3 regions of the Desulfocicer niacini genome follow, and region 1 is predicted to be linked to each of the others. Evidence: riboswitches for the same ligand, from Rfam matches in the RefSeq annotation. Region 1 holds a riboswitch; each other region holds the start of a gene.
What was found. A riboswitch is a leader RNA that binds a small molecule or an ion and turns the genes downstream of it on or off. The one in region 1 is predicted to bind cobalamin.
Positions count from the first base shown of each region.

Region 2: linked by a shared signal. The riboswitch ahead of ACYQ2M_RS02455 (FecCD family ABC transporter permease) and the one ahead of ACYQ2M_RS22435 (hypothetical protein) in region 1 are both predicted to bind cobalamin.
Region 3: linked by a shared signal. The riboswitch ahead of ACYQ2M_RS16790 (TonB-dependent receptor) and the one ahead of ACYQ2M_RS22435 (hypothetical protein) in region 1 are both predicted to bind cobalamin.

Region 1 covers NZ_BAAHYK010000063.1:9,987-17,674, forward strand. Annotated here, with positions in the region: gene ribB (3,4-dihydroxy-2-butanone-4-phosphate synthase) at 165-818, shown strand; gene ACYQ2M_RS22430 (tetratricopeptide repeat protein) at 1,201-2,568, opposite strand; cobalamin riboswitch at 2,720-2,899, shown strand; gene ACYQ2M_RS22435 (hypothetical protein) at 3,116-3,862, shown strand; gene ACYQ2M_RS22440 (DUF3450 domain-containing protein) at 4,103-4,873, shown strand; gene ACYQ2M_RS22445 (DUF3450 family protein) at 5,049-6,503, shown strand; gene ACYQ2M_RS22450 (MotA/TolQ/ExbB proton channel family protein) at 6,530-7,105, shown strand; gene ACYQ2M_RS22455 (ExbD/TolR family protein) at 7,117-7,536, shown strand; gene ACYQ2M_RS22460 (energy transducer TonB) at 7,545-7,688, shown strand, end outside.
Region 2 covers NZ_BAAHYK010000003.1:125,033-132,720, forward strand. Annotated here, with positions in the region: gene ACYQ2M_RS02445 (radical SAM protein) at 204-1,202, shown strand; gene ACYQ2M_RS02450 (hypothetical protein) at 1,199-2,071, shown strand; cobalamin riboswitch at 2,140-2,363, shown strand; gene ACYQ2M_RS02455 (FecCD family ABC transporter permease) at 2,481-3,527, shown strand; gene ACYQ2M_RS02460 (ABC transporter ATP-binding protein) at 3,528-4,337, shown strand; gene ACYQ2M_RS02465 (ABC transporter substrate-binding protein) at 4,339-5,388, shown strand; gene cobI (precorrin-2 C(20)-methyltransferase) at 5,528-6,235, shown strand; gene ACYQ2M_RS02475 (nucleoside recognition protein) at 6,232-7,281, shown strand; gene cbiE (precorrin-6y C5,15-methyltransferase (decarboxylating) subunit CbiE) at 7,443-7,688, shown strand, end outside.
Region 3 covers NZ_BAAHYK010000032.1:23,007-30,694, reverse strand. Annotated here, with positions in the region: gene ACYQ2M_RS16805 (DUF3795 domain-containing protein) at 1-160, opposite strand, end outside; gene ACYQ2M_RS16800 (transglutaminase-like domain-containing protein) at 636-1,325, opposite strand; partial or broken gene ACYQ2M_RS16795 (IS4 family transposase) at 1,797-2,652, shown strand; cobalamin riboswitch at 3,231-3,415, shown strand; gene ACYQ2M_RS16790 (TonB-dependent receptor) at 3,788-5,932, shown strand; gene ACYQ2M_RS16785 (iron chelate uptake ABC transporter family permease subunit) at 6,031-6,252, shown strand; gene ACYQ2M_RS16780 (ABC transporter ATP-binding protein) at 6,808-7,629, shown strand.

The sequences.
Region 1 (7,688 bases):
TCGGGAAAACGATAACTTGAAAACGGCTGCGCCCCTTATCATAGATGTTTCATTTCCCACCATCTTTCCCTGATATTATGATTTTTTCTTATAATAGCCTTTGATGTGCCGGTATTCAGGCAGATTCTGCCTGAACGGTATCATCGAAGAAAAGGGAGTTTTTCATGAATGAAGTATCTATTTCAAAATTTGGAAGTCCGGTTGAAAGGGTGAACAAAGCCCTTGATGCCCTTACCAACGGCAAAGGTGTTCTGCTTGTGGATGATGAAGACCGGGAAAATGAAGGAGATCTGATCTTTCCTGCCCAAGCTATCACCGAGGCACAGATGGCCATTCTCATCCGGGAGTGCAGCGGTATTGTCTGTCTTTGCCTGCCCCCGGAAAAGGTGGAACAGCTGGGCCTGCCCCAGATGGTAAGCACCAACACATCTGTTTACCAGACCGCGTTCACCATCTCCATTGAAGCGGCAAGCGGTGTTACAACGGGAGTTTCTGCGGCGGATCGTGCCACCACCATCCGGTGTGCGGCAGCACCCGATGCCACCCGTGCAGACATTCACAGCCCGGGCCATGTATTTCCCCTGCGAGCTGCGGCCAACGGCGTGTTTGAGCGAAGGGGGCACACAGAAGGAACCGTGGATCTCATGCGCCTTGCAGGGTTGTATCCGGCAGGCGTACTGTGCGAACTGACCAACACCGACGGCACCATGGCAAAGCTGCCCCAAATTATTGACTTTGCCGAGGCCCATGATTTTCCTGTACTGAGCATTGAAGACATTGTTGCCTACAGGTCCCAGGAGCAGACCATGAGTACCTGATCGAATAACACATGGGCAAGTTATCAAGACAGCTCCCATGCCGGAAACAAAAATATCGTTCCATTTTTTACTAAAACAACACAAAAATCAGGCCGAAGGGTGCGAATGGGGGCAGATCACGATGATCTCAAAAAAACGTGGCCTGTCCCCCATATTTCACTGTTTCTTAAACATCAGGAGATACATACTAAAAAACACAGCACTGGTATGGCGGGTTTTTCCCCAGGTACGCCATGACACCACATACCAATTTTAAGACCCGCCCACTTCCACACACACAGAACTCATATGAGGTACGGTTAAAAAAATTCAAGATGCACATTATGCGATATTGGATCGGATAACATCGGACGGACAAGTCGATAAGAAACCCCCTTGAACATCAAGAGGTCTGTGTCAAAGAATGCTTTACTGCGGCAATCAATAACCCTTTAACATGCTTACCGGATTGTTTTCTGATACCTGCTTCGGTATTTTCTATTAATTGAAATCCATGCCGATTCAGACATTTTTTAATATAGGCTTGGGAATGAGCATAACGGCCACTGGGAAAAAGCTGATACTCCAGACTATTATCCTCCAGCAGTTCCACTGAAAATGCAAGAATTCCATCATCAACAAGGCATAAAGATGCGGAGTTAATGATGGCATCCAGAGTACCGAAATATACAAAGACATCAGAACTGTAAATCAGATCAAATTTCCGGGGAAAATTCCACTCCTGAAGTATGTCAAAAATTTCCAGCCGACTGTAAATTTTCTTTTCAGCTGCCTTTTCAAGCATTTTGGACGACACATCAACGCCTGTAATGGTTTTTGCAAAGGGTTTATAGAGCCCAGCGCCCAGCCCGGTACCGCAGCCAAGATCCAGAATATTCATTTTTTCAGTCAAATGCGGCTGCACAAGCTCAAAGAGACGTTCAGGGGTTTTGTATTCAAGATCCTTCACCAGAATCTTCTCAAAATTTTCGGCACACCTATCAAAGATACTGCGCACATGCTCCACGGGAGCTGCATCCGGTGCTTTTGAAAGGCCCATGCTTTGACGCATGAATATTGCCGCCTTATTATCCGGCTGAATTTCAAGCACCTTGTTGTAATGTTTCTCCGCCTCCCTGAATCGTTCTTGTTTTTGAAGAGAAATGCCGAGGTTCAAGTGGGCTGAAGCATAATGGGGCTGTATCTCAATGGCCTTTTTATATGAATTTAATGCGTCCCCAATGAGATTCGACTCATCCTGGGCCACGCCAAGGTTGTTCCAGGCCTCTGCCATCTCAGGGGCAAACATCACAGCCTTGCGAAAACAGGAAATGGCACCATCCGGCTGCCCGGTTTCCCGGTATGCCACCCCCAAATTATTCCATGCTTCGCCAATGTCAGGCTGTTCATTGAGCATAATTTTATATATTGGTACGGCTGCCCTGTGATCATTTGCAATCTGTTTCATCCTGCCCAGATTATAACATGCGGATAAATGGGGAGGTGTAAGCCGTACTGCCTGTTCAAATATTTTTTCCGCCCTATCCACCTGATTCCGATCAAGAAACAAGGTTCCAAGTGCATTCAGCGCCCGCCCCCAGTCCGGCCTTTTTTTCAATACTTTCCGATAGCCTTTTTCTGCCTGTGCAAACCTGCCTTGCCTGTGGGCTGACGACGCTTTCTTGAAAATATATTCGAGATCTTCTTTGGTGCGCTTGTCCAGCATTGAGTATTTTTTGGGGTTACGGGGCATCACATGTTCATTTATCATTTCAGTTCCACATCAGTTGAAAATTAATGGGCTTGCTCATAACCTCCTCCATATCACGAAATCATTATTCAAACAAACCGGAACCGGCAACACAGAGCCATACCCCAAAAATATTTTTTCCCCTTGACATTCTTATTTTTACTTTGTAATTTGCAAATCAGTTTTATCAGGTGCTGTTGCTCAATAGGGAATCCCGTGAAAATCGGGAGCGGGCCCACCGCTGTAATCGGGGACGAACGCTGCATTAATGTCACTGGATATTAATTCCGGGAAGACGCAGTCAATAGAATGATCCGAAAGTCAGAAGACCTGCCTGGTGAAGATAAAGACAATCCGGCACTGGAAGATATCAAACACAAAAATCTTCCGTCGGTACAGTTGTAGTGAAAATAATTCGGATAGCGTATTGATGCATGATCAAGATCTATCCATGACGTATCAGTAAATCACAGACTGTATTAAAAAATTGTCTCAGGGTGAGTGCTGCATGGGAATGCAGATACCCGAATATCCCATGGATAAAAAAGGGAAATCCACGGATTGAGAATTGGAATCTGTGGATTTTTTGTATTTATGGGATCTTGTTTATATGGCACACCGTAAAAAACATCTTGCATGTGAAAAATCGGCTTACCCAAACAGTATGCGCCTTTTCCGTAAAGATCGGATCAAGGGGGCCATCACGGCTGCCCGCCACCAATGCATACATGATCTTTTCTGTTCCTGCCCACGGTTTCTTTCCTGCCTCCATAATATTTCAGTCCAACATCCACACAGATCAGACACAATCCGTTGTAAAGATATTCAAAACATCAACGTATATACGATTTCCAAAAGGCACCGGGATCGCGTTGCGGGCGCGTTTGTCAAAAAGCTAACAGATGCGATCCCTTTCCAAAAAATGGCTGACGCCATGAAATTCATTGGTTCAGTCGGGTTGATAAGGGATCTGGTTACAAATCAAATATCCCGGTGCCTTTTGGATCACTTTCATTTTTTCCTCTTTCCTTCAGGTGACAACAGGGACATCGGATTTAGTGACATGGGTCCGATGCCTTCCCTGATATCACATAAAACGGCGAAGAACGGAATACCGGCCGTTCGGACCATAGCTTTTGGCACACTGTTTTGGAAAATTATCATTTTTTTTAAACAATATGACCGGAAGTGCCGTTGTTTTCTCCTCGATGTAGCTGATGACTGCGTTTCTGGGGCATTGGAATTTGATTCCAATGCCCCCATCAGCATTTTTAACCCTTTCAATCCAAAGATCAAACGTCCATGTACTCCGTGACATACAAATCAAGGCTAAGGTTAAATCCAGACCGGGGAACATAAAAGCCGGAGAGCATAACAGAGGTCTCTCCAAAAGGGCTTGCATGAATCCGTCAGCATGGGTATAAAGAAACCCATGACATTTTCCCCGGGGAAAGAGTTGCCCGGAGTTTAAATTTAGCCCCGCATTCTTATCCTTCCTGACAAATGGGCAGATGAATAACAAAAACACACAGAACCATACAGACAGGACACATTAATGATTTTATTACTACAACGGACCATTTCCATAAGCATTCTACTTGTGCTGCTGTCCACATCCACGGCTTTCAGCTCCCAAACAGCTGAATCCGTCAAAAAGAAAGTGGACAATTCCATTGTCACCCGTCAGAACACGCAGAAAAAACAAGATCAATGGGAAAAAGAGAAGGCGGGCCTGCTCATCACCTATGAGCAACTCAAAGAGCAGAACGTCCTGTTAAAGGAAACCCATAAGGCACTCACCAAGGAAGAAAACGCTCACAACACGCTTCTGGAAAATCTAAAATCAGAAAAAAACGCCCATGAAAAAATTCAAAGGGAAATGCTTCCCTTTTTACAGGAGGTACAGAGCTCCCTCAATGCATTGGTCTCCAATGATCCCCCATTCCTCAGCGAAGAGCGGAAAAACCGCCTGCAGAAGCTTGCCGCCATCATGGAAGATATTGAAATCTCCATAGCCGAAAAATACCGTAAAGTGATGGAGACCCTTTTCGTGGAAGCCGAATACGGTAACACCATTGAGGTAACCCAGGACAAAATTTCACTCTCCGGCAATGAGGTACTTGCAGATATTTTTCGACTTGGCAGAATATCGCTGTTTGCCCTTACCCTGGACCATAAAACAGCCGGAGTATTCAATGTAGCAGAAAACCAATGGACACCCCTTGCTGCGGAATATCTTTCGCCTGTTATTGCCGCCGTGGAAATGGGCAGCAAGCGACGCACAGTGGAAATAATTTCCCTTCCCATCGGGCAACTTGCCAGATGAACAAACAAATGATACTGCACGCTGTGAGTTCCGGGTAATACATCCGTTTATTTTTTCAGTTGTAGTTGGTCGTTTAAAAGAAAGAGTAGGCCATCCTAACATTCTTTCATGCTTCGTTGTGGGCAGAGCGAGATCAGAATATAATCTGCCCGTGGCAGTTATTAAGGAGTAAAAAATGAAAACCTTGAACCTATTTTGCAGCCGAATATTGATGGTTGCCCTTGTGATATACTGCTGCACCAGCACTCCGGCCATATCCCAGGACATGCGTCAGACCCATATGACCCTGATTCAGCAAAAAAACGCCCTACAGGAACAGGCAGCCTTGGAATTAAAAAAGGCTAAGCAGGAAGCCTTAAAAAAGAAAGCAGACATCACCAAGGACCGCGAAAGCTTACTGGCCGCCATTGAGGACATCAAGGTGCAAAACCAGACCCTGGAACAGGACAACGCCGCCATCAGAATACGCATAGAAGAAACCATGACGGCCGCAGATAAGATCAAAGACTCCCTCATCGAAACCCAAGCAGTTAACCGGGAATTATCCGGATTTATCAGAAGTAACGCCAAGGATCTTGAAAGCATGCTCATCCAGAGCATCCAGAGTGCCCTTGACCCGGACCGTCATCTATTTCTTTCTCCCCTGATCAACCAGGAAAAATTCCCATCCATGGAAGACATCCGCCGCATGGTATCTCTATTGTTTAATGAAATACAATCTTCAGGAGAGGTAAAGCTGACCAAAGGTATTATTGTGGACCGTCAGGGCAAAGAAAGGGAGGCCACGCTTTTAATCATCGGCAATTTCACCGGCATGTACAGCCTGGACGATGAAACCGGATTTCTCATTTACTCGGATGAAAGCCGTCGGTTTTTTGCTCTTTCCAGACTGCCTGATGCCTGGATGGCCCGCAATATCAAAGATTACATGGACAAAACAACAGGCGATGTTGTCATGGATATCTCCAAGGGCGGAGCACTCCGGCAACTCACCCACCAACTAAACCTGTGGGAACAAATTCCCAAGGGAGGCCCCATCGTGTGGCCCCTTGTGGCTATTCTGGCGCTGGCCCTCATCATCCTAATGGAACGGGTCTTTTTTCTACTGAGCAAACGGATGAATGCCGATACCTTCATGCTAAAGATACAGCGCCTGGTGGATACAAATCAATGGGAGGAGTGCCGTGCGCTGCTGGAATCCAAACGCAAAAAACTGATCCCCAAAGTATTGCTGACAGCACTGGAATTTAAAGACCGGGAACGGGTGGACATGGAAAATGCGCTGCAGGAGGCCATATTAAACGAAATTCCCCGCATTGAACGTTTTCTTTCCACTTTGGGAATGCTGGCGGCCATCGCACCCCTTCTGGGGCTTTTGGGCACCGTCACAGGCATGATCAACACCTTCCATGTGATAACCTATTACGGTACCGGTGATCCAAGAATGATGTCTGGAGGTATTTCAGAAGCATTGGTGACAACCATGCTGGGCCTTTCCGTGGCCATCCCCATCATGTTTTTCCACACCCTTTTAAACCGGCGGGTGGAAATGGAAATCGGTAAAATGGAAGAGAAGTCTGTATCCTTTGTTAATATGGTTTTTAAATCCCGAAACACCTGCAGGGAATAAACGTCGTGGACCAATTTCTATTTCACATGGAAAGTTATATCCGCTCCGGCGGCGAGGTGATGTATCCCATTCTCCTGGTATCTTTTATCATGTGGATGCTCATCATCAACCGGGTCTATGTGATGCGCAAACTGTTCATCAAAAATATTCCCCGCATTGAAGCCGGACAATTAATACAAAAAAACCAGATGCCCCATAAAAAGTACCAGGGAGCTAACTCTCTCCTGGTCCGGGAATTTCTAAGTCAAAGAACCGGAGACCGTGATCTGGACGGATTTATCCTTGATGAAACCGTTCTTCGGCTGACATCGGAAATGGATCGCCATCTTGCCCTTATTGGTGTCTTATCCGGTGTGGCCCCTCTTCTGGGACTGCTTGGCACCGTGGTGGGCATGATGGCCACCTTTGACGTAATCACAGTCTTTGGTACGGGCAATGCAAAGGCCATGGCTGGTGGCATCTCCGTGGCCCTTATCACCACCCAGACGGGCCTTCTGGTCTCCATCCCCGGATTATACATGAGCGGCTTTCTCAAACGGCGGGCCAATAACCTGAAACACCGCATCTCAGCCACAGGCATGTACCTGAGACGCTTTTTGTAAGGAAATAACCCATGCTGAACATCACAGCGGCCCGACGGGGCAAAAAAGGCAATCTGGAACTCAACATTGCCCCGCTTATTGACATGGTTTTTATTTTATTAATCTTCTTTCTGGTGACCACCAGTTTTGTCAAAGAGACCGGGGTGGACATATCCCGCCCGGCAGCCAGCACCGCTGTCAGTAAAACCGGCACCACCATCCTCATCGGCGTTACAAAAGACAATACCGTACACATGGACAAACGAGAAATTGACCCCAGGGCCGTTCGGGCCAATGTGGAACGAGCCCTGGCTGAAAACCCGGAGGCAGCAGTGGTCATTGTGGCAGACAAGGAAAGCCTCACCGGTCTTGTGATCAACGTAATGGATAACTGCAAGCTGGCCGGGGCGGAAAACGTAGCCCTGGCAGCCAGCCTGCCCCGGGGGCAATAGGCTTTTTCATGAAAGCAACCCCTCTTACGGAAACCAACACCACCACCCGGGCATCATCCCTCTTTACCGATAAAAAAAATATCGGGAAATCCAGATTGAAATCTTTCATGGGTTGGAGCCTTGCCATAGTATTGTCGGCCATTTTAAATATC
Region 2 (7,688 bases), on a different contig from region 1:
GTTGCGAGTATGAAATTTATTTAATATGTAAAACCTCTTGGATTTCAATATTCAAGGGGTTTTATTTTTGAGTCATGGCCGTTTATCTGAAAATGCCGACAGCAGAGAGCCCCCGGCGGCGGCATAATACCATTTTTATTATTCGTTGTGTCGGCAGGCCGACATGATCGTTATAAGAAAATCCCATTGTGGAGCGTATTGATATGAATAAGAAAACAGTAGCCTTTTCAAAGGATTCTTCCAATCTTTTTTTTCATCTGCTCACCAAGTGCAATCTGTCCTGTAAACATTGTTATATCAATCGAAAAGAGCATGGCGAAAAAACCCTGGGCATTGATACCATTAAAAAATGGCTCAACCTTTTTGCCGACCGGTGTGAAAACATCAATGTGATTTTTCTGGGGGGAGAACCCACCTTGCATCCGGATCTTTCCCTGGCAGTGAAGGAGGCAAGACGTCTGGGATTTAAATCCATCACCATTGATACCAACGGCTATCTGTTCCATGATATTTTAAATAGAGTGACTCCCGATGAGGTGGATTTCATCAGCTTTTCCCTGGACGGGGCCACCCCCGCCACCAACGATGCCATCCGAGGAGAAGGCTGTCATGAACAGGTAATAAAAGGGTTAAAGCAGGCGGTTTCCGCCGGGTTTTCCACTTCCATGATTTACACGGTGAGCGGGGAAAATATCCACGAACTTCACCGGATGCCTGATTTGATTAAGGACTGGGGGCTTGAACGGTTTTTTATCCAGGTCATCGGTATTCGTGGGGAATCGGCGGACACCAACGATGGCCTCCAGGTGTCCATGGAACAATGGCTTGATGTGGTGCCGGATGCGGCCGAAGCCATGGCCAGGCAGGGAATTATTGTGACCTATCCCCGGGTATTTTTAAATGAGACAGAAGCCTTTCAGTGCGCAGGACTTGTGGCGGACAACTATTTTATTTTTCCCAATGGACGTATCTATCGCTGTCCCCTTTGTGAGGATTTTGCCCTGCACAGCTTCACCATTGATGACAACGCCATTGTTTCCACGGGTAAGATAAATGAAACAGATCTGTTTGGTCTTACCATCCCCGAAGGATGTGTCATGAATAAGATGATTCAACCGGGAAATATTGCGTACAATGAAGATGGTATTCCCTGCAAACGCATTGCATGCTGTATGTTGAAAGAAGAGATTGAGTTAAATTGATACCCGCAGATATGGACATACGGGATGCCGGAGCTCTTGCCGGGGAGGAGGTACGGGCCTTGAACTTTATTCGAAATGTTACTTCCTGTCATTTCAGAAGGCATTTCCGGCAGGGGTTAAGGTCTCATATTTTTGAGGTCCTTGATGCCGGGGATGTTTTAAAGGAAACACAAGGGGAGATAAGAGCGGGTATGCGATGGTTCCCCCGGGCGGTTCCCCGTGGGATGTTTCGAATATTGAGAAATCGTTTTTCCTCACTGGATCAGGTGCTTGATGAAGTGGGTAAGTATGCCCTGATCCTGAAAATGCTGGGACCGGAGCTTCTTGCCGTTTCCCAGGAATTTATTGTTCAATATAATGGCCCCGGAGGGCCTGAGATTTTGCTTTGCGGGCTTCAGGAGTATGTCCAGGGAGCGGTGCTGGACCCATGGTATCTCCATGAGGAAACTCCCCTTGAAATTTTTTTCCAGACACATTTTCCCGGAGAGCCTCCGGAAAAAAGCAGTGTGAACAAGGCGTTTGAATCCATTACCTCTTTTGTTGAAAAGACACGGCATATGGTCATGGATAAAGGATTTATTCCCGATCTTGCAGGCAACGGCAATCTACTTCTCACAAGCCAAGGAGAGCTGAAACTTGTGGATATCAATAATATCATCCCTGTTAATTGCAATGATAAAATTTTCCTTGATGATAAAAATTACCCTTCCTGTGATAAATCCATTGAAGTTCTTTTTCTCCTGGAACAAAAGATTTTGAAAAAGCAAAATCTTCTGGAGGATGTTTTATATGGGAAATTTCTATGTTCACAGAGAATAAAACGTGTCAGGTTGTTTGAAGAACAATTTTATCAGAAAGTTGGATTTTGATGCTCCCATGTCCCCGTGTTACAGGTACAAAACAAATTGACTTTTGGAGGGAAACAGTTTATTTTGTCTGGATAATTATAGTCTCAGGTATCATGGTGGAGTGGTAGTATGGCTGTCAACTCCCCAATGAGCAGGGAATCCTGTGAAAATCAGGAGCGGACCCGCCGCTGTAACCGGCATTTTGTGTCTTAAATCTTCTTTTTAAAACCGGCCACGGCTGGTTGATGCAAAGAAAAGAAAGCATTGACGTCACGCCGGGAGTCAGAAAACCTGCCTGGGACAAGTGGACCGAAAATGTGCACGCGGTTGGACAGGCCCACTATACCATTGAGGATACAATACGGCGTCCCCATATCGATTTAAATATCGGTATGGGTTTTTTTTTGCCTGTTGTTTAAAGGGAGTAGTTGTGAACTGGATTCAGCCGTGCCTTCCAAGGAAAACAGGGACAATTGTCTGTGCCTTGTCTGTGCTTTTGTTTGTCCTTGTGGTGTTGTCAGCCTCCCTTGGATATATGAAGATTGATTTTTTAGATGTGCTGGAAATAATTTTTTCCCATGTCTCTGGCAAGGAAAATACTGGAATTTCCATTTCCCAGGCATCCCGGGTGATTGTTATGGATGTGCGCCTGCCAAGGATACTGACATGTGCTGCTGTGGGGGCTGCCCTTGCGCTGTCCGGGGTCATTTTCCAGGGGATTTTGTTAAATCCCCTGGCAGATCCCTATACACTCGGGGTTTCTGCCGGTGCTGCCTTTGGTGCCTGTTTTGCCATTTTGTTGAATCTGGGTGCTGCCTTTGTCTCAGTTCCCCTGTTTGCCTTTGCCGGGGCCTGCCTCACATTGTTTTTTGTGATTTTCCTTTCCTATACCGGTAAGAATTCCGCAGCCGTCCTTTCCTCCAATAGTCTCATACTTTCCGGAATTATTGTGGCTGCTATTTTGTCTGCAGGTATCAGTTTTTTAAAATACACTGCTGATGAGCAGGTTTCCATTATTATTTTCTGGCTCATGGGCAGTTTTGCCTCCAAAACCTGGCTGGATGTGGGGGTGACCCTTCTGTGTCTTGGCGCGGGGCTTGTGGTTGCCATGGTATTTGCCCGGGATCTCAATCTCATTTCCCTGGGGGAACGATCCGCTGCAAGTCTTGGGGTGGATACCCGCAGGGTGACCCTGGTGCTGCTGGTGACAGGGTCCATGCTGGCAGCGGTTTCGGTTTCCGTGTCGGGGATTATCGGCTTTGTGGGACTTCTGGTTCCCCATATGGTAAGGCTTTTCACCGGGCCGGACAACCGACATCTGGTTCCCGTTTCAATCTTTGCCGGGGCCTTGCTGCTGCTGGGCGCAGATACCATCACCCGGGCCATCCTGCCCCACGAAATTCCCATCGGCATTTTAACAGCCCTCATCGGCGGTCCCGTGTTTTGCTGGATTTTCAAGCGGGGGGCCATTCGCTAAATGAAAATCAACTCCAATACTTCCGGGATAAGTGTCGATATTTTTCTTGAAAACCTCTCGTTTGCCTATGAACAGGAGCCGGTATTAAGGGATATTAATCTTTGCTTTAAGCCCGGAAAATTTTATTCCATCCTGGGGCCCAACGGATGCGGAAAAACCACCTTGCTGGATCTTCTCATCGGTCATCTGACCCCGGACAGCGGTTGTGTTTTTTTAAGGGGAAGGTCTCTGGACACCTGGTCCAGAAAGGAAATCGCCCGAAACATTGCCCTGGTATCACAAAATTATAATATCAACTTTCCCTTCACCGTAAAAGAGGTGGTCATGATGGGGCGACACCCCTGGATTTCCCGGTTTTCATCCCCCAATGCCAGGGATATACATATCGTGGACAGCGTCATGGCCCGTACGGATACCGTTGGGTTCCAGGACAGAAAAATAACGGCCCTTAGCGGGGGAGAACGGCAGAGATGCGTCTTTGCCAGGGCTCTTTGCCAGGATACCCCCATTCTTTTTCTGGATGAAGCCTTTTCCAACATGGATATCAGCCACACCCTGAAACTTTTAAATATTGTTAAAGAAGAGGTGAAACATCAGAATCGCACGGTTATTTCAGTGTTCCATGACATTAATCTGGCGGCCATCTGGTCCGATCATCTGATTTTTATGAAGCAGGGCAGGGTGGCTGCCTCAGGTCCCACGGAAGCGGTCATGGATGCGGCCATCATTGAAGAGGTATTTCAGGTGAAGACCCGTGTGGCCTTTAATGACTATTCCCAGGCCCGACAGGCCTGTTTCAAGGCGGGATGATATGTTTTTTTTTTCAGGGATGACGGCGTTTTTACATGTGGCTTTGACTGTTTTCCGGGGCAGGGGCGGTGCGGGGGGCGTGTGTGTTCCTGGTATGATTTCATACCCTGGCTCATGCCTTGAATATTTGGGATTAAAGCGTATGACACGGATGGTGCTAGGGGTGATTTGTATCTTTTCTCTGTCCATGGCAGACGTTCACTGGGTAAAGGCCGATGAAATAATGGATGCCACCGGTAAAAAAGTGAACTTTGATCGTCCCTTTGAACGAATTATTTCCCTTTATGGTGCCCATACGGAGAATCTTTTCTATCTGGGTCTTGACCAGGAGATCATCGGGGTTTCCAGAAATGAGACTTACCCTGACGAGGCAAAGATAAAACCCTGGTTTTCATACCATGATGATCCTGAAAAATTTCTGGTGGCCGGGCCGGATCTTGTTCTGGTACGTCCCATGATTGAACGGGGATATCCCGGTCTTATTCAAAGATTGAGGAAATTCGGCATTGTGGTTGTCTCTCTACAGCCATCCACCGTGGGTGGGCTTTATGATTATTGGCTGGCACTGGGAGCTCTGACCGGCAGAAAAGTCCAGGCAGAAGCCATGGTGAATGCCTTTAAGGCCCGGGTGATGGATTTCTCACGCTTGACCCAGCAGGTGAAATCAAAGAAACGGGTTTACTTTGAGGCTATTCATTCCCGAATGAAAACCTTTGTTCCCGGCTCCATGGCCATGTTTGTCCTGAAAAGTGCAGGAGGTGTTAATGTTGCAACGGATGCCATTGCCTCCCGGGGAACCAATATCGGTATCTATGGAAAGGAACGTATTTTGGCCCATGCCCATGAAATTGATGTGTTCCTGGCCCAGACCGGCGTCATGAATAACACCTCCATTGATATTATTAAACAGGAGCCGGGGTTCCATATTATCCGGGCGGTGAGAGAAAACCAGATTTATTTAATTGATGAGGCCCTGGTGTCAAGACCGGTTTTCAGGCTTGTCATCGGCATTGAAACCATTGGAAAAATACTTTATCCGAAACTTTTTTAAAATCAAAGCCATTCTTTATCCAATGATTGAAACGCGTTCAAAGCATTTCTCTGTTTTACGGGAAGGTTTAAAAAAAAGTTTCAACCGTGTTTAAATCAATAATATGAAGGGTGCCAAATACAATAAGGAACTGAATATAATGAATAAACAAGGAAAACTATATGGAATCGGCGTGGGTCCCGGAGATCCGGAACTGCTCACCCTGAAAGCTGTCAGAATAATTAACGAGGCCGACGCGGTTTTCACAGCTGCATCCGCCAAAAGAACCTACAGCCTGGCCATGGAGATTGCCCGCCCCCACCTGTCTGATTCGGTTACCATTGAATCGTTGTCTTTTACCATGACAGAGGATAAAGCGGCCACGGAAGCGGCCTGGGATTCCAACGCGGAAAAAATTGCCGCCGTGATGAGGGAAGGTAAAAATGCCGCCTTTCTCACCCTGGGTGATCCCATGACTTATTCCACCTTCGGGTATATTTTAAAGAGTCTTAAAAAAGTGATGCCGGAAGCCGAAGTTATCACCATTCCCGGGATCACGTCTTTTCATGCAGCCGCGGCCCGCTTGAACAGAACTTTGGTGGAGGGAGAAGAGTCTTTGCTCATCACTTCTGGTGCCTACGGGGGAAATCAGCTCCAGCGGGTGGGCAAGAGTGCTGAAAATATTGTCATGATGAAGGCTTATAAAAATATCACAAAGAACAATGCAGCCCTTTCAGAATTAGGCATGCTGGAAAATAGCGTGGCCGTCACCAAATGCGGAAGAAAAGGCGAGGAAATTATCCCGGATATCCGAACCCTTGAAACACGTGAACCTGACTACTGGACATTGATTCTGGCTGGTAAATGAAAGACCGTTCACTTCAATATGGCCCCCTGATAAGTTCTCTTGCCCTGACACTGCTGCTGCTTGCCCTGGGAATGATCTGGGGGGAGAACCTTTCCCCTGGTTATGCGGTAAAGCGACTTATTTTCCCCCTGTTGCGACTCATGGGATTTATTGTGCTGGGCCTTGTCCTGGGGCAAATCATTGAGGCCACCGGATGGACACGTCATCTTTCCGTGGTGGCAAGGCCTTTTTTCAGGTTTTCAAATCTGGGCAATCGATGTAGTGCCGCCTTCACCGCAGCCTTTCTTTCCGGGGTGGCATCCAACGCCATGCTGCTGGATTTCTTCAAGGAAAAAAAAATCTCCAAGCCCCAGCTCTTTTTAACCAACTATGTTAATCAGCTGCCAGCTTTTTTTTTGCATTTGCCCACAACTTTTTTTATTGTGATACCCTTAACCGGGGTTGCAGGGGTGATTTATTTTACCCTTACGTTTTTTGCAACCTTGCTGCGGACAGTTTGTTTTCTTGTTTTTGGACATTTTTATCTCTCAAATGCCACTCCAATTCTTTTAGACAATGAAGGAGAAGAGGCGCTTGGGGAAAAAAAGAAACATGAAACGATTTTTAGAAGGATCAAATCTAGATTGCCTGGCCGGATTATTAACATTGCGGTGTATGTCATTCCCATTTATACCCTGGTATTTCTACTGAACCGCAATGGTTTTTTTATGTTTTTGAATACGGCATTGTCTCGCCATCTTGCCATTGAGTTTCTGCCGGTGGAGTCTCTGTCCGTAGTTCTGCTTAGTTTTGCTGCGGAGTTCACCTCCGGGTTTGCCGCTGCCGGTGCATTGATGGCGGCCGGGGCTCTGACCACCAAACAAACGGTGCTGGCCCTGCTTATGGGCAATGTCACCGCATTCCCCATAAGGGCGCTGCGGCATCAATTGCCCCGGTACATGGGAATTTTTTCCCCGAAGATGGGATTACAGCTGTTGTTGTCCGGGCAATGTTTCCGCATCATCAGCATTATTGTGGTGGGGATGATTTATTATGTGGTGGCATAAAACAGTTGAATGTATTTTTTCAGGTCTGCCCGGGGTAAACACCTCTGCGCCATGCTTGTCCCTGCCAAATCTGGCAAATATTGTGGCCACTCTGGAATTAACAGGGCCGCAATACTGGAAAAAAGTGCCGTCAAAAACAGGTTTGAAGGAGGAGAAAATTCATGCATAGGGTTCATGTAATCGGTCTTGGGCTTTCCAGGCAGGATCTTACCCTGAAACATCTGAAAATCATTGAATCGGCGGACCTGCTGGTGGGAGGGCAACGTCATCTGGATTATTTTAGAAACACGGATGTCAAAAAGCGGGTGATTACCCGGGATATTGCCTCGGTTATCCGGGACATAAAAGAACGTATGGATGCTCATAAAATAGTTGTGCTGGCATCGGGAGATCCGCTTTTTTACGGC
Region 3 (7,688 bases), on a different contig from region 1:
GATTTCGGCATCCATTGCACAACATTATCTCAACAGGCACATTATATTTTTCGGACATTTTTTCAACAGAGACCTTTGCTTCATTGTTTTTCAGGGCCAAATAAAAATGGCAGTTGAAGCAGTCCAAACCACAGGGGGCTGTCATTTGAAAGAAATCCATAGTTCATTCTCCTTTTATTTTTTGATTAATTTGAATAATTATAATTCAACTTCGACAATGAAACATCACCCGTTTGGGGGGTATTGGTTAAAATTAAAGAACCATAATCGCGGTGTTGACCGGCACCGTGGGCCTCACAATAAAACGCAGTTTTCTTGGTCGAAAAGTCTCCCATGCCTGGCCCTGGACTGTCCAGCTGATCTTTTCCCTGAATTTCCCGGGCCATGAAGGTACTTAAAGAAGCGGGGAAAATTCTTCTTGAATGCAGGCGATTGATCCTGTCTTCCCTGGACATCGCCTGAGTTTTATAAGTATCGCTCCTGACAGTATTTGCTCTACTTGCTGCTCAGCGCTCCGACGGCTGCCGTGCAGATCGCCACAGCGGATTGTGCATTGTTTGCTGAAAATTCCTGGCCATCTTTGATAAAGACTGCTCGCCATTGGGTTTGGTTCAGGCTTTTGGGACAAAGGTCTTTCAGTTGAAAGGTTTCTCTTTTAAAGCTTCAATGCTGAAAGCACGTGAATCCCCCAGTACATTCATTTCAATAATTTTCGGGTAATACCTTTTGAAAGCAGCAAGGATCTCCTCAAAGGGCAGGTCGGCAAAAATGCCTCGATCGTTCACATACTCCATGTGACGATTTCCCGCATTGTCGAACTCGTGGAATATGGAATCATGGATGCCGTCAAACTCCAGGGGTTTTACATTAAAATGACTGCACAAGGACCCATTAAACGCTGGGGTCGCCTTGACCCATTGTCCCTCCAGATAAAATTCAACATACCCGTGGTATACAAATAGGTTGGTTTCCATAAGAGACTTCAATCGCTCAGTTACCAGATGGTTCTGGACATCGGCAAATCCAAGGCGGGCAGGAATGGCCTGTGCCCTGGCAACCGCTGCAAGAAGCACTGCTTTAGCAACACAATAGCCAGCTTTTTTTTCCAGAACAGAACTTGCCCGGATAAAGTTTCGATTATTTTCAAAACTGTAGGGGTCATAGCGGATATCGTCCCGGACCCCATAGTAGAGTGCGATGGCTCGGTCCCGTTCAGAGCTTATACCCCTGCAGAGATTTCGGGCATACGCCTGGATTCGTGGTGAATCGCTGTCAATAAAAAACGTAGGTTTTAGATAGATGTCAAGATTCGATTGCTGTTTCATTCTGTCCTTTCCAATAGAGTACGGCATGTTTGTTATATTTGTTTAATGAAATTTGGCCTGCTTGTTGTACCAGCCGAGCATGCTCAGCATAATAACGGTAAGCCCGTTTTCGAATTACCTTTACATTCAGAGCGAAACCATGATCACAAAGCACCTGACGGACTTCATCAAAAGAGCTCAGCAGCGTGGACCAAGGACTCACCATAGAAGCCAAAGCCGGTGTGCATCGATCATGAATTTCAAGAAGCCTTAAACCGGCATATACGACTTTATATTTTTTCCTATTGCGGCGATCACAGGTCTGTCGATAGTAAAGGACTATAACCTGTATAACTCAATTTTCGGTGATCCAAAAAAGAACTCATTTTGAATTTAAGGCTTTGATATATCAATAAATATTCACGGTTTTCTCTTTGTTTGGTATGTTTTGTTTACCGCTAAACAAACAAAAAACAAAGGAAATTCGTTAAAATGAATACTACTCTGATCAGTGAACAAAATCAAACCTCAAATTTCGATAAAATGGGTATTATTTATGAGCATTTGTCAAGATTAACAGTTGGCACACTTTTGAATAGATCAGGAATAACCAAAACAAAGGGAGCCACCCCGTTAGCTATTTTCTCGGCATTGTTCAAACTGTCTTTTTCAAGAGCAAATTTATTTCAAGGTATTGTGAAAAACAAAGAAATCCAGGTTGATAAAGGGGCAGTGTACAATTTTTTAAATTCATCCACTTATAATCTGGAGGCGTTTTACACTTCTTCTTTTCCGTAAAATTTATTTTGCGATCAAAAAACTTCTCAACGACTCCACTGAGGAAGTTCTCATTTTTGATGATTCTACCCATAGCAGGAACCGTTTAAAAAAGTAGAACTTCTATCCCGAGTATCTGACCATACGCATAAAAAATATATAATAGGATTTAGGATACTTACCTTGGGTTGGTCTGATGGAAACAGTTTTCTTGGAATTGATTTTATCCTTTTATCCTCAGCCGACAAAAAAACAAATTTGTGATTACCAACGACGTCGGGAGGCCATCACCAAAAGCACGGCACATCTTATCCCTATGGTCAAAAGAGCTCTTGATATAGGGGTTCGGACCAAATATGTATTAATGGATAGCTGGTTCTCAATGCCATTTGCCATAGCGGATCTTCGTGAACATATCCATGTTATCTGCATGCTGAAAGATCAACCTAAATGGCTTTATGAGTTTAAGAGTAAAAAACTAAGGTTATCTGACCCCTATAAAAAATTGAAGAAGAAACGGGGGCGAGCAAAAATAAAGGCTGAAGTTGTTGTAAGTCTTTCCAATGGAAAATAGGCAAAAATAATTTTTGTCCCATGTGATACAAAACATACTTGAGTTGGTCATGAATAAAGCCCTTGCATATTTTGGCTTGAAGAATAATAGGTGAAAGGAATTATTGGAGGCGTAAAATCACTCCTCCGAAAGTTGAGTGATGAATTCACCATGACCGATGCACTCGAGGCCTGCAGCAGCGAATTGCGATCCGGTGTAAACATTTGTGTACGCCCGGCATGGGCGTGAACTTATGGGGTGCAAGTCCCCTATGTGTGAATCCTGTTAACCAAGTTACAGTTAGCACAAGTATTATCCGAAAACAAGGGCGGAGCCGTGAGGAGCCGTCTAAAGGAAGTTGGCGCGCAAAACCATGAGTCGATGAACAGAAGTCGTGTACAGGCGTATGATGGAAAAATCATTTTTATTTTAACGTTATAGCGCTATGGTTTTTAATGTCAAAGTTTATGAAAGGAACTCATGCTCCGGAAAAATATTGCCTGCAAATCATCTAAAATGTGACCAGCTGTTAATGAAAAGAAAATAATAGACAAATTGTGGGTTCTTTCCTATTGACTTTTAAGGTTTTACAAACTAATTAAATGCATTGATCAGGTGCAAGAATTTGCATAAAAGGGAATCCGGTTAAACTCCGGAACGAGCCCGTCGCTGTAATTGGGGACGAACACTGCATAATGTCACTGTCCATGTTTTGGTCGGGAAGGCGCAGTCAGTAGATTGATCCAAGAGTCAGAAGACCTACCTGGACAACCATAGGGATGCTGTGTACGGCAATGCTGGCTCCTGTTTGATTCTGAGGATAGAAAAAGGGACAGCCTTGAATCGTTTTTTTAAACGATTCAGGGCTTTTTTTGTTTTGGTATCATATGATCAGTAACGACAGAGACAATGTGGCGCATCAGTGATGTAAAGCCCATAGTAAAATCATTATTGTCTCTGCAAAGCTGGGGGAGAAGGCCAAAGACTGATGTTGTATTAAAATAACTAAAAGTTCATCAGCATGGGAAGCGTGTCTGTTGAAATTTATGCTTGGAAGGCGAGCGTAGCGAGTCCTTCCAAGAAATAATTGTCTTGATTACCGGATAGTCCGGTTCAAGAGTGTGTAAAATTATCAAAGGAAATTGAGGAAAAGATGGAACAATTTAGGAACATTAGGTTTGTTTTTGTAATGATGTTGTTTGGAGCAATTTTTTGCTCCGGTGCCATGGCCCAGGATGACGAGGATGTCACCGTTTTAAATACGGTTATTGTGTCTGCTTCGGGAACAAAGAGTGAACTTTTGGACACCAATGCATCCATACATGTGCTTACCTTAAAGGATATTCAAAACAGTGGTCAGAGCAGTACTGCGGAATTGATTTCTTCAATCCCCGGTGTAGTCAGTCAGAAATCAAGTTCCCAAACCTATTTCAGTATCCGTGGTACCAGAACTGGTATGTCTGGAGGACCCCAGATTTATGTGGACGGTCGTCCCATTAATGTCGGCGTATACGGTTATAGTAAAATAGATAGTATACCCATAGACAATATTGAAAAGATTGAGGTTATTAAGTCTCCTCCCACATCCAAGTACGGTGCAAACGCAGCGCGGGGCGTCATCCTGATTACAACTAAAAGTGGTGCCGGTGCGAAAGAAAAGTTTGAGGGAAGTGTCAGTGCAGAATACGGCTCATGGAATACCAAAAAATTGACCGGCACTATATCCGGAGTGTCTGATCAAATAGATTACAGTATTTCGGCATATGCAAATGAATCCGATGGCTACCGTGACAGTGATGAAGAAACCAAAAACGGTGAGGCTCAGATTGGACGACAGTTTGATGCTGGGCGTCTTGATCTTATTGTCGGAATCAACCAGAGTTTTAACAAATACCCCATTGGGTTGGCCCAATGGCAGGTCGATCAGGATAGAACTGAGTCTGCTGCATACACAAAAGAAGACGGTTCTGGATATCTGATGTTGCCCAACGAGTCGGACGAGGAACTTATTAATGCACTGATTAAATATGAGTATGATAAAAATAATTGGCTTATTAATTCATCCGTGGGTTTCAGCCGGGACCAGCAGGATTTCTTTTCTAAAAAGTATTTGAATTATGCTTCCAAACTTGATGATAACTACCGTGATCATCGTATTGAAAAGACATATGATGTCATGGGCAGTGTGGGGCGTACGTTTGATTCGGGCCTTATTTCCAATACCCTCACCTTTGGTCTGGATTACAAATACAGTGATTTCACACAGGAAAGAAGCTATCCCTGGGATACCGCAGGAAACAATGCCTCAACTGAGAGTAAAGCCGATATTGATGCTGAAAAAGAATTATTCGGTATCAATTTTAATCATGAGTTTTCCTATGATCGCTTTAGACTTCAGTCCGGCCTGCGGCATAACAGTATGACCTATGATCTTTCAAACCAGTTGCCGGACTCAGTTAAAATTGAAAATGACAGCGACATCGACTGGAATATATCGCCTTCGTATAGAATTCTTGACAAGGCCAATCTGTTTGTCTCCTGGAATCATTCTCATTTTTATCTGCCTTTGGGATATTACAAGGCCGATATGGAAAATGATCATCCTTACACACTGCCCCAGAATCTGGAACCCGAATTGTATGACACGATTGAAACCGGTTTTAAACATCAATTCAGCAAGGGCTTTAACTACAGTCTTATTTATTACCATACAAAGGTGGATGACAAAGTGGTTTCATATTATGACGGTACCACTTTTGAAGGCTACCGAAATGCCGGTTCAAGTATTCATCAGGGTATTGAGGCCGAAGTTGACGGAAGACCTCTTGACTGGCTGGGTTACCGGATCAGTTTCACCACCATTGACGCAGAGTGGGAAAAAGGAGGAGCCAAAGCTTATGCAACACCTGATGCCAAGTCTCTTACCTTGGCAGATCTTTCCGGTAAAAAAGTTAATTATGTGCCGGAATATGAATACAGCGTCGGAGTGGATTTTTTCCCACTTCGAAATACTTCGTACGGCTCACTGACATTATCCATAGACCTTCGCGGGTTTGGCGAGCAATATGAAGATTATAATAATAACTTGAAAATGCCTGCCGCCGATTTTGTTGATACCAAGATAACCTGGGTTTTTAAAGGTGTTGAATGCTATGTCTCCTGCAGCAACCTGTTTGATAAAGAATGGGAGAGGCTGGTTAATGCACAGGGAAAGGCCCATGACAGGATTTCCACCGGATCTGGATATTATCCCCAGGATGGACGTTATGTTGGTTTTGGCGTTGCTTACCGGTTTTAAGAGGTTTGAAATATGCCTGACCACATAAAAACAGCCATCCTGTTCTGTGTGATTTCGGCAGTTCTTTTGGGTGGGTTCCCGGCAGTTTTTGCTGGCGATTGAAGATGCTTCAATTGGGAGATGACATTGCCCGTTCTTTGGGACTGAATGTTGAAAAACATCGACTTGTCTTTATCTCCCTTGCAGCCCTTTTGGCGGCCAGCGCCGTCAGTGTGGCAGGATTACTGGGTTTTGTGGAGCTGCCGGTGGGCATTATCATGGCCGTGCTGGCTGCGCCTTTTTTTCTTTATTTGCTGCGATCCAATTTCAATAAAGGGTAGAAGGCAAGCCAGACATTCCCTTTCAAGCTTAGTTGTGAGCAGAACAGGATCAGAATAAGGTCTGTCCGTGGCAGTTATATGAAAAAGGTAGCCTTCAAGGTTGCCTCAGCAGAGCCCCCCCGATGGGCAATAGGAACCGGCCAATCGAGCCGTCTATGGTTTCGGGCCGGGCCCATTGCCCGTCGGGGGGGCGGCATGATGCCATTTGGCTCCGCGTCTACGACCCATTATTCGCTGTATCTGCAGGCCGACATGATCGTTTATATGAAAAGGTAGCCTTCAAGTCTACCTCAACAGAGCCCCTCCCCCGACGGGCAATAGGAACCGGACAATTGAGCTGTCTACAGTTCCGGGCCGGGCCCATTGCCCGTCGGAGGGGCGGCATAATGCCATTTGGCTCCGCGTCTACGACCCTATCTTCGTTGTGTCCGCCAGGACATGTGGGTTTATAAGAAAGAGTAGGTAAGTCTAACACTCTTTCATGCTTCGTTGTGGGCAAAACGAGATCAGAATAAGGTCTGCCCATGGCAGTTATATAAAATAAGGGGTGTGTCCATGATCAAGATACAAGATCTCAGTCTCGGTTATAAAACAAAAACGGATGTTATCAATTCTGTTGATCTTAATATTGGTGCCGGTGAATTAGCCGTGATCATTGGTCCCAATGGCTCGGGAAAATCAACACTGTTAAAATCCATTGCCGGAAATTTAAAACCCCGGAAAGGGCGAATTCTTCTCAAGGAGAAATCCCTGGCATCATATTCGGCAAAATCTTTGGCACAAAAAGTAGCGTTTTTACCCCAGTTTCCCACAGTGCCCGATGATTACACGGTTCGGGAGCTGATCAGTTACGGTCGGTTTCCCCATTTAAAATGGACCGGAAAAATGCGTTCAGCAGACTGGGAGATCATTGACTGGGCAATGGAATTGACGCATTTGACGGATTATGCACACCGACCGATGATTGCCCTTTCCGGGGGAGAACGACAGCGGGCCTGGGTGGCTTTGGCCTTGGCCCAGAAACCCCAGGTATTGATTCTGGATGAACCCACCACCTATCTGGACATCAGCTTTCAGTTTGAGGTGCTGGAATTGATTAAATCATTAAATAAACGGCTAAACATCACCACACTGATTGTTCTCCACGACCTGAACCAGGCGGCACGTTTTGCCGATCGAATCGTTGTGCTTGAAGCGGGCCGTATTGTTCAGGAAGGTAAGCCGGATCAGATTATCCGCAATGGAGAGCTTGAACGTATTTTCCAGATCACCGTCGGCATCCGGAAAGACACCTATAATAATTGTCCATACCTGATTCCCCTGAAAAGCAGAAGAGCATTGTTCAATGCCCGGATGGGGGATTCAATCCGTGCATAAAGCACTACGGTGTTGTCAAAAAATATTTCAGCCTGCCTGTCTTTTTATCCGTTTTTGTT